Regions from separate parts of the Paenibacillus rhizolycopersici genome, predicted to be linked through region 2. Evidence: riboswitches for the same ligand, from Rfam matches in the RefSeq annotation. Region 2 holds a riboswitch; the other holds the start of a gene.
The links. Region 2 has a riboswitch for S-adenosylmethionine ahead of metA (homoserine O-acetyltransferase MetA). Riboswitches for the same ligand answer to the same signal wherever they lie in the genome.

Region 1: another riboswitch for S-adenosylmethionine. It lies ahead of IM700_RS09845 (methionine ABC transporter ATP-binding protein); the one in region 2 lies ahead of metA (homoserine O-acetyltransferase MetA).

The regions. Positions count from the first base shown of each region.
Region 1 is NZ_JADCNN020000007.1:97,419-101,841, forward strand. It holds gene IM700_RS09835 (UbiD family decarboxylase) at 1-636, shown strand, start outside; gene IM700_RS09840 (Cthe_2314 family HEPN domain-containing protein) at 651-1,367, shown strand; SAM riboswitch class I at 1,463-1,625, shown strand; gene IM700_RS09845 (methionine ABC transporter ATP-binding protein) at 1,732-2,748, shown strand; gene IM700_RS09850 (methionine ABC transporter permease) at 2,748-3,416, shown strand; gene IM700_RS09855 (MetQ/NlpA family ABC transporter substrate-binding protein) at 3,480-4,361, shown strand.
Region 2 is NZ_JADCNN020000021.1:23,250-27,672, forward strand. It holds gene corA (magnesium/cobalt transporter CorA) at 180-1,115, opposite strand; SAM riboswitch class I at 1,603-1,736, shown strand; gene metA (homoserine O-acetyltransferase MetA) at 1,855-2,790, shown strand; gene IM700_RS18545 (aminotransferase class I/II-fold pyridoxal phosphate-dependent enzyme) at 2,780-3,997, shown strand; gene IM700_RS18550 (trans-sulfuration enzyme family protein) at 3,994-4,423, shown strand, end outside.

The DNA of each region.
Region 1 (4,423 bases), on a different contig from region 2:
CTGGGGGAGGGCCAGCTGTCGCTGACGAAATTCCTCATGCTGACGGACAAGCTGATCGATTTGGCGGATTTCCGCCTGCTGCTCAAAACGGTGCTGGAGCGTTTCGATCCACGTACGGATCTGTTTATTCTCAACAACACGTCGCATGACACGCTGGATTATACCGGCCATAAACTGAATCATGGCAGCAAGGCGATATTGATCGGCGTTGGGGATCCTGTACGTGAGCTGCCGCGTGCGTATGACGAAGGCGAGATCGCCGAAATCCGTTCAATCCAAGTTTTTCATGACGGATGTCTTGTCGTTTCCGGTGCATCCTATGAGGACGAGCCGGAGCTTGCCGAACGGTTGCTTGGCCGTCTTCGCGAACGCGGGACCGCCTGGCCGTTTGTGGTACTGGTGGACAACGCCGAGGCAGCGGCCCATGATCAGACGGCGTTTCTATGGACAGTGTTTACACGGTTTAATCCGGCCAGCGATATTTACGCTGCTTCCGAAATACGCCAACATCACCTGTCCTACGGTCTGCCGCTGGTTATCGATGCCCGCATGAAGCCGGGTTATCCGGATGAGCTGTTCCCGCAAGAGGACATCGTCTCCTTGGTGGATCAACGTTGGAAATCCTACTTTCTGTGAAACGGGGTATGCCTATGCTGCGAAGCTTGCTTGGCGAGCCGCCTCGGCAAAACGAGGGTCGGCTAGCTGAAACGATCGACGCGATGGTGCAAACGATCAAGCTGCTGCAAAAGGAAATCAAAGAGCATCAGGATCCTTCACACGATTTCCGCAAGCTGGAGATTTGGGTACACGGCTTGATCTCTTCGTTGGATGAACTCGAACAATCTTTGTTTGCCGCCGCCTTTTTCCGCAAAAAGGTGCGGACGGAATCTGTCGAAGACATGGATCCGGTTGAGCGGTCCGATTATGCGAGATACGTCTATTTTTACAAGGACGGCTTCATCCGCGTATTCTCGGCGCTGGACAAGCTGGGAACGGTGCTCAACGAATTGTTCGATTTGAAAACCTCGAAGATAAAGATGCATTTCTCTTATTTTACCGTGCTGCGCCAGTTCGCTTATCTGAAGACCCATACCGAGCTTGGGAATCAGTTGATCGCCATTAAAGAGACCTACCGGGAATCCCTGGGTGTTCTGCGCCGGCGGAGAAACACGGAGATTCATTACATGAACTCGGAGATGAAGGACGATCTGTGGCAGCGTCATCAGGCGTTGTTCGGGAAAGTCGCCCTGGAGGATCTGGATCAGCATATCCGCGAACTGGAACAGGGATACCGTATGGTTTGCGACACGTATTTCACGGTGTTTGACTACATTAATCAACGTTGGAAAAAAATAGCGGCGGTTTGATTGATCCGCCGTTCCTATTTTTTCTCTTTACAAAATGGGCAAAACTCATTATACTCATCAATAGTTTCAATTAACGACTCTACAATTTCATATTTTTCTTATCGAGAGAGGCGGAGGGAAAGGCCCGATGAAGCCCAGCAACCGATTCACCCGTGATGCGGAAGTTTGATTCCGCTGAAAGTCATGGGACCGAATGTCATGGTGCTAATTCCTTCAAAACCAATGCGTTTGTGAGCAGATGGTTTTGGCAGATGAGAAGGCATTGTCTTTACGTAAAGAGAGCCCTTTGAATCTGTAGGGCTCTTTTCTGTTTTTTCATACGCCGGTCGATAATTGTCTATGCTAGGAACAGGAGGTTAGCCGATTGATCGAACTTAAAGGGATTACCAAAATATATGGCACCAAAAAAACGGCGACCACCGCGCTGTCCGGGTTGAACCTTAGCGTTCGCAAAGGCGAAATCTTCGGCGTTATCGGTCACTCCGGCGCCGGCAAAAGCACCTTAATCCGTTGTATCAATTTGCTGGAACGTCCGACCGAAGGCGAGGTGTGGGTCGGCGGGGTTGAGCTCACGAAGCTTGGCAAGCGCGAGCTTCAGCAGCAGCGCCGCAAAATCGGCATGATTTTTCAACATTTCAACCTGCTCTCCTCGGCGACCGTATACGATAATATCGCATTTCCGCTTACGCTGATCGGAATGCCGAAGGCGGCGATTGCGGAGAAAGTAAACGAGCTGCTTACCTTGGTCGGATTGGAGGAGCATCGTCATAAGTTTCCGGCGCAGCTGTCCGGCGGTCAGAAGCAGCGGGTTGGAATCGCCCGAGCGCTGGCCAGCGACCCCGACGTATTGCTGTGCGACGAAGCCACCTCGGCGCTGGATCCGCAGACGACGGACTCCATCCTGAAGCTGCTGCTTGACATCAACAAGCGATTCCAATTGACGATTCTGCTGATTACGCATGAAATGCATGTCATCCAGAGCATCTGCGATCGGGTGGCGGTCATTCACGAAGGCGGCATCGTGGAGCAAGGTCCGGTGACGGAAGTGTTCCTGAAACCGAAGCACATGGTGACCCGGGAGTTCATTCACCGGGAGGCGGCGGGGGAAGAAGGCGTGAGACTGGCGGCTTCCGTACCGCATCCGGAGTGGTCCAGGCTGGTGAAAATCACGTTCCTGGGCGCGAAAACTTATGAATCGGTGTTGTCCCAGGTCGTGCGGGAAACCGGCGTCAACTTCGCCATCCTGCAAGGAACGATCTCCACGATCAAGGATACTCCGTATGGTCAACTGACCGTATCGTTCGAAGGCGAAGACGACCGGGTAGAGCGCACGCTGTCGCTCTTGCGGGAACGCGATCTTGACGTGGAGGTGATCGAGTAATGAGAGGACTGGACCTCGGAGCCATTGATTGGTCGGAGATGGGCACAGCTACGCTGGATACCTTGCAGATGATGGGGTATGCAACCTTGTTCACCTTCGTGATCGGGCTCCCGCTCGGGGTATTGCTGTTCACCTTCTCGCGTTCCCAATCCTTGGTATTAGGATGGGTTTACCGGTTGATTTCGCTGATCGTGAACATTCTTCGCTCGGTACCGTTCATCATCCTGATCGTCGCCTTGATTCCGGTCACGCGGACCCTCATGGGCGTATCCACCGGCGTGGAAGGCACGATTCCGCCGCTGGTGATCGGGGCAGCCCCGTTCTTCGCGCGTCTGGTGGAAACGGCGCTGCGCGAGGTTGACCGCGGGGTAATTGAAGCTTCCCAGGCGATGGGAGCTTCCACCTTCCAGATCATCCGCAAGGTGCTGCTCCCGGAATCGCTGCCCGGCTTGATCGCAGGCATGACGATTACCGTGGTCACGCTGGTGTCGTATACCGCGATGTCAGGCATGGTAGGCGGAGGCGGACTCGGTGACCTGGCGATCCGTTACGGGTATTACCGGTACGAAACGGGCGTCATGATCGTTTCGGTGATCTTCATGGTGATTCTGGTGCAAGTACTGCAAATGCTGGGAGACCGGCTAGTGATCTTTTTTACGCGGAAATAAGGAAATCCTAAATAGATAGAAGTATCCTTATTCAAAAAACACTCTTAAGGGGGAGAACCTGCAATGAAAAAATGGACATTATCTTTACTTACACTCGTGTTGGTGTTGGTGTTGGCCGCTTGCGGCAGCAATAACGCCGCCAATAACGGAGCTGAAGGTAACACGGCTGGAAATACATCGGCTGCTGAGGGGAATGCAGCGAATGCTGGGAACCAAACGGCAGCAGAGCCGGTGAAGCTGGTTGTAGGTGCTACCGTACCGCATGCCGATATTCTGAAGTTTATCGCGCCGAAGCTGAAGGAAGAAGGCGTGGAGCTGGAAGTGAAAGAGTTTACCGACTATGTGCAGCCGAACGTACAGCTGTATGAAAAAGAGCTGGACGCGAACTATTTCCAGCATCAGCCTTACCTGGACGAGCAAAATGCCCAAAACGGGTTTGACCTCGTTTCGGTCGTAGGCGTTCACGTTGAACCGTTTGGCGCTTACTCGAACAAATATAAATCCACGGAAGAAATTCCGGACGGCGCCAAAGTGGCGATCCCGAACGACCCGACCAATGGCGGTCGCGCTCTGCTGCTGCTGCAGAAGCAAGGGTTGATTAAACTGAAGGACGAAGCTGGAATTACGGCAACGCAGAAGGACATCGTGGAAAATCCGAAAAACCTGAAAATCATCGAAACCGACGCAGCCATGTTGCCTCGCCAATTGGCCGAAGTGGATCTGGCGCTGATCAATACGAACTATGCGCTGGAAGCGAAACTGAATCCGACGAAGGATGCTTTGTTCATCGAAGATAAGGAATCGCCGTACACGAACATTCTGGTTGCCCGTCCTGATAATAAGGATTCCGAAGCAATCCAGAAGCTGGCGAAAGCTCTGACTTCCGATGAGGTTAGAACGTTCATCAACGACACGTACCAAGGCGCTTTGGTACCGGTATTCTAAGTAGTAAAGAAGCAGACATGTCCCGCTGCGTTGTGCAGCGGGTTTTTTTTATCTTACTCTTT
Region 2 (4,423 bases):
TTCGGCCGTTTTTGTCGCTAAAACACAAATGAACTGCAAAAATGCAGTTCATTTGTGGGGGATATAAGGAAAAATACATATTTATCCCGAAATCAACTGTACGTCCACTCATCCATCGAAAAAGGCCAACGAGGACTTATCGTCCAAGTTGGCCTCATGGTTCAAATGTGTACGTTCCTCTAAATCCAATCCCTTTTCCGGAATATATAAAACATCCCTAAACCCAAGGCAAGCATGATGCCGAGGACGATAAAGTAGCCGTACTGCGAATGCAGCTCCGGCATATGGTCGAAGTTCATACCGTAGATGCCGGTAATCAGAGTTAACGGGATGAAGATTGTCGTAATCGCGGTAAACACGCGCATGATTTCGTTGGCTCGGTTAGCGATGGCGGCCTGGTAGGCCTCGCGTAAGTTGCCGACGAGCTCGCGGAACGTATCGAAGTTCTCGGAGATCTTCACGGCGTTTTCGTAAATGTCGCTGAAATATTTTTGCAACTGGTCGTCGATCAGCCGGAGGTCTTTCTTGTTCAGAATGTTGATGACTTCCTTCTGCGGCCCAAGCACTTTCTTCAGCCACAGGATTTCGCTTCGCAGCCCGATGATTTCGTTCAGATGCGAACGTTTGGTATGCATCAGGATATCTTCTTCCAGCTTCTCGATCTTTACTTCGATCCGGTCGCCGACGGTAAAGTAGTTATCGACCACCAGGTCGACCAGCAGGTACAGGAACCGGTCGGGCTCGCTGACCTCCTGTTCCCACAGAATCGGCTTCACGGCGCGAAGCTCGTTAATTTTTTGCTTAGTAACCGTAATGATATAATGCCGTCCCAAAAAGAGGTTTAACGCGCGCAGAAAAATTTCTTCATCATCATACCGAATGCTGTTCACCACGATAAAATAGTGGTTATCGTAGGTTTCGATCTTCGGACGTTGTTCTTCCTCGCTCAAGCAGTCTTCTACAGCCAGATCGTGCAGCGAAAATAAGGGCTGCAGCAGGGCGAGATCATCGACGTCGGCATCGATCCAGTAGAAGCCTTCTTCCGGAGCGGTGGTCGTCAGTTCCACATCTTCTACAGGGGTAAATACGCCGGCTTGGACATGACGAATTTTCATAAGCTTTCACTCCCTTTCCCCGGGCCTGCCGGCCTGGGATGCTCTTGGTTGAAGCATAGGAAAGGGACCAACCGTGGCTTGCCCGGAACGATGAAAAAGGCGTTTATGCAAACACCGGGAAAAGAAAGTGCCCTAAGCGTTCCGCAGGCATCCAGCGGGTCGGTTTCCTATGCGATTGGTATTCCTGGGTTGTCCTCTGCGGACTCGGGTCGCCTTCCATTCTCGGTTTCACCTCGCTATTTTCAGGTTGTTTGAACATTCGTCAAACCCTAGGGCCGTCTGGGCCTAAAGGCACTTGTCTAGTATAACGCCAGCGAATGAAATGTTTCAACCCAAAAGTATACTATGTGAGCCGGTTCAAAGCGGTCCATGAATATTCGTGTGATTTTTCTCGCAGGTTCTTGACGGAATGCCGCCAGATCCTTTAAAGTGAATGTCAAGGAGTAGGCGCGAAGCCGAGGTCCTTAACTAAACTAAATATAGCGAAATCTTATCAAGAGCAGGTGGAGGGACTAGCCCGATGATACCCGGCAACCGGCGATTTTCCTAAAAAATCGCAGCGGTGCTAATTCTTGCAGAACTGTCAGCTTCGAACGCTGAGCGGCTTCTGAGAGATGAGAGAGGCGCATACCGGATACGTAATGACCTTTCTCCCCGTGAGAGAGGTCATTCTGTTTACATGGCCCCTCAAACGGATGTTGATTTCTTAATGACGCTACGATAAAAGGAGTGAAACCACATGCCGATTAAAGTACCGGATCATTTGCCGGCAAAGGATGTACTGGCCAGCGAAAACATCTTTGTTATGGATGAGAGCCGCGCTTATCATCAGGATATCCGTCCTTTGCGGATTGCCATTCTCAACCTGATGCCAACCAAAGAAACGACGGAATCGCAAATCCTTCGTTTACTTGGAAATACGCCGCTCCAGGTTGAAATCGTCCTGCTCCACCCCAGTTCCCACACCTCGAAGAATACGCCAGCTGAGCATTTGGAGATGTTCTACAAAACGTTCGACGAGATCCGGAACCGCCGCTTTGACGGCATGATCGTGACCGGAGCCCCCGTGGAACAGCTGGACTTCGAAGAAGTGAATTATTGGGAAGAGCTGAAGGAAATCTTCGAATGGACCAAAACCCATGTGACCTCGACCATGCATATCTGTTGGGGCTCGCAGGCAGGCTTATATTACCATTACGGGGTTCGTAAAGTACCGCTCGCGAAAAAATGCTTTGGCGTATTCTCCCACACGGTAAACGATCCGAAGGTGAAGCTTCTGCGAGGGTTTGATGAAGTGTTCCAGGTGCCGCATTCCCGCCATACCGACGTGGAGCGGTCGGACATCGATCGGGTGCCGGAGTTGCAAATTCTGGCGGAATCGGACGAAGCCGGAATTTATTTGGTGGCCACTCGGGATGGTAGACATATTTTCGTAACCGGCCATTCGGAATACGATCCGGAATCGTTGAAATGGGAATATGATCGAGATGTTGCCAAAGGCATGGAGATCGAGTTGCCGGTGAATTATTATCCGAATGACGATCCGACCCGAGCGCCGCGTTCTTCCTGGCGGGCCCATGCAAACTTATTATTTTCCAATTGGCTAAACTACTATGTGTATCAAGAAACGCCGTACGATATCGATCTAACGGCCGACTTTGTATATGAGATCTAAAGTGGAGGGGTTGCAGGTGGGGGAGCAGAACAAGGAATGGCGGATCGAGAGCAGACTGGCGCAAATCGGATCGATGGAGGAACCGGTTACGGGTGCGGTGAACTACCCGATTTATCAAGCAACGGCGTTTCGCCACCCGCGCCTTGGGCAAAGCACGGGGTTTGACTACGCTCGAACGAAGAGCCCTACCCGCAAAGTGCTGGAAGACGCGGCGGCCACCCTGGAATCCGGTGACGCGGGGTTTGCCTGTAGTTCTGGAATGGCGGCGCTGCAGACGGTGTTTACGTTGTTTTCGCAAGGGGATCACCTCATCGTGTCGTTGGATCTCTATGGGGGGACCTACCGTTTGCTGGAGCGGATCATGTCCAAATATGGCGTAACCGCTTCTTATGTCGATACGAATGATTTGGATGCACTGGAAAAGACCCGCCAAGTCAACACGAAAGCGGTGATCATCGAAACGCCAACCAATCCGTTGATGATGATCACCGATCTTGAGGCGGTATCGAAATGGGCGCGCACTCACGGGTTGCTAACGGTCGTAGATAATACGCTGATGACCCCGTATTTTCAGCGGCCGATCGAGCTTGGCGCGGATATCGTTGTGCACAGCGCGACGAAATATTTAGGTGGCCATAACGATGTCCTGGCCGGATTGATCGTAACTAAAGGGGAAGAACTGTCGCAGGAAATGGCGATCCTGCACAATTCGATTGGCGCGGTACTAAGCCCCTCCGATTCCTACCAATTGATGCGTGGAATGAAGACATTGGCGCTTCGGATGGAACGGCATGAAAGCAATGCACTCGCCATCGCGAAATTCCTGCAGTCGCATCCGCAGGTAGCGGAAGTGTTTCACCCGGGCTTGGAAGATCATCCGGGGTACGCGACGCAACGGAAGCAATCGAGCGGGAACACGGGGATTTTTGCCTTTAAGGTCACGGATGCCCGTTACGTGGAGCCGGTGCTGCGCCATCTGAACTTGATCGCGTTCGCTGAAAGCCTTGGCGGCGTGGAGTCGCTCATGACGTATCCGGCGGTCCAGACGCATGCGGACATTCCCGAGGAGATTCGAAAAGCGGTTGGCGTGGACGACCGGTTACTGCGATTCTCTGTTGGCATCGAGCATGTTGATGATTTGATTGCCGACTTGAGCGGAGCACTGGAAGCGGCGCGACAGGAAGTCGAAGGGGGACAAGGCGCATGAGCGGGCAGGAGAAACGGGAAAACAAATTCGAAACGAAGCTAATCCATTTCGGCAGTGAGGTAGACGAAGCGACGGGCGCATCCAGCGTACCGATCTATCAGGCGTCGACGTTTCATCACCACGATATTTTTAATCCGCCGCAGCATGATTATAGCCGTTCCGGCAATCCGACACGGCAAGCGCTTGAGGATTATATTGCGGTGCTGGAAGGCGGGGTGCAGGGCTTTGCCTTCGCAAGTGGGATGGCGGCCATTTCAACGACGCTGATGCTGCTCTCTGCCGGCGACCATATTATCGTGACGGAAGATGTGTACGGGGGTACATACCGGTTGCTGTCGAATATTTTGACTCGGATGAATATCGAGACGACGTTTGTGGACATGACGCAGCCGGAGTTGGTGAAGGCCGCATTAAAAGCCAATACGA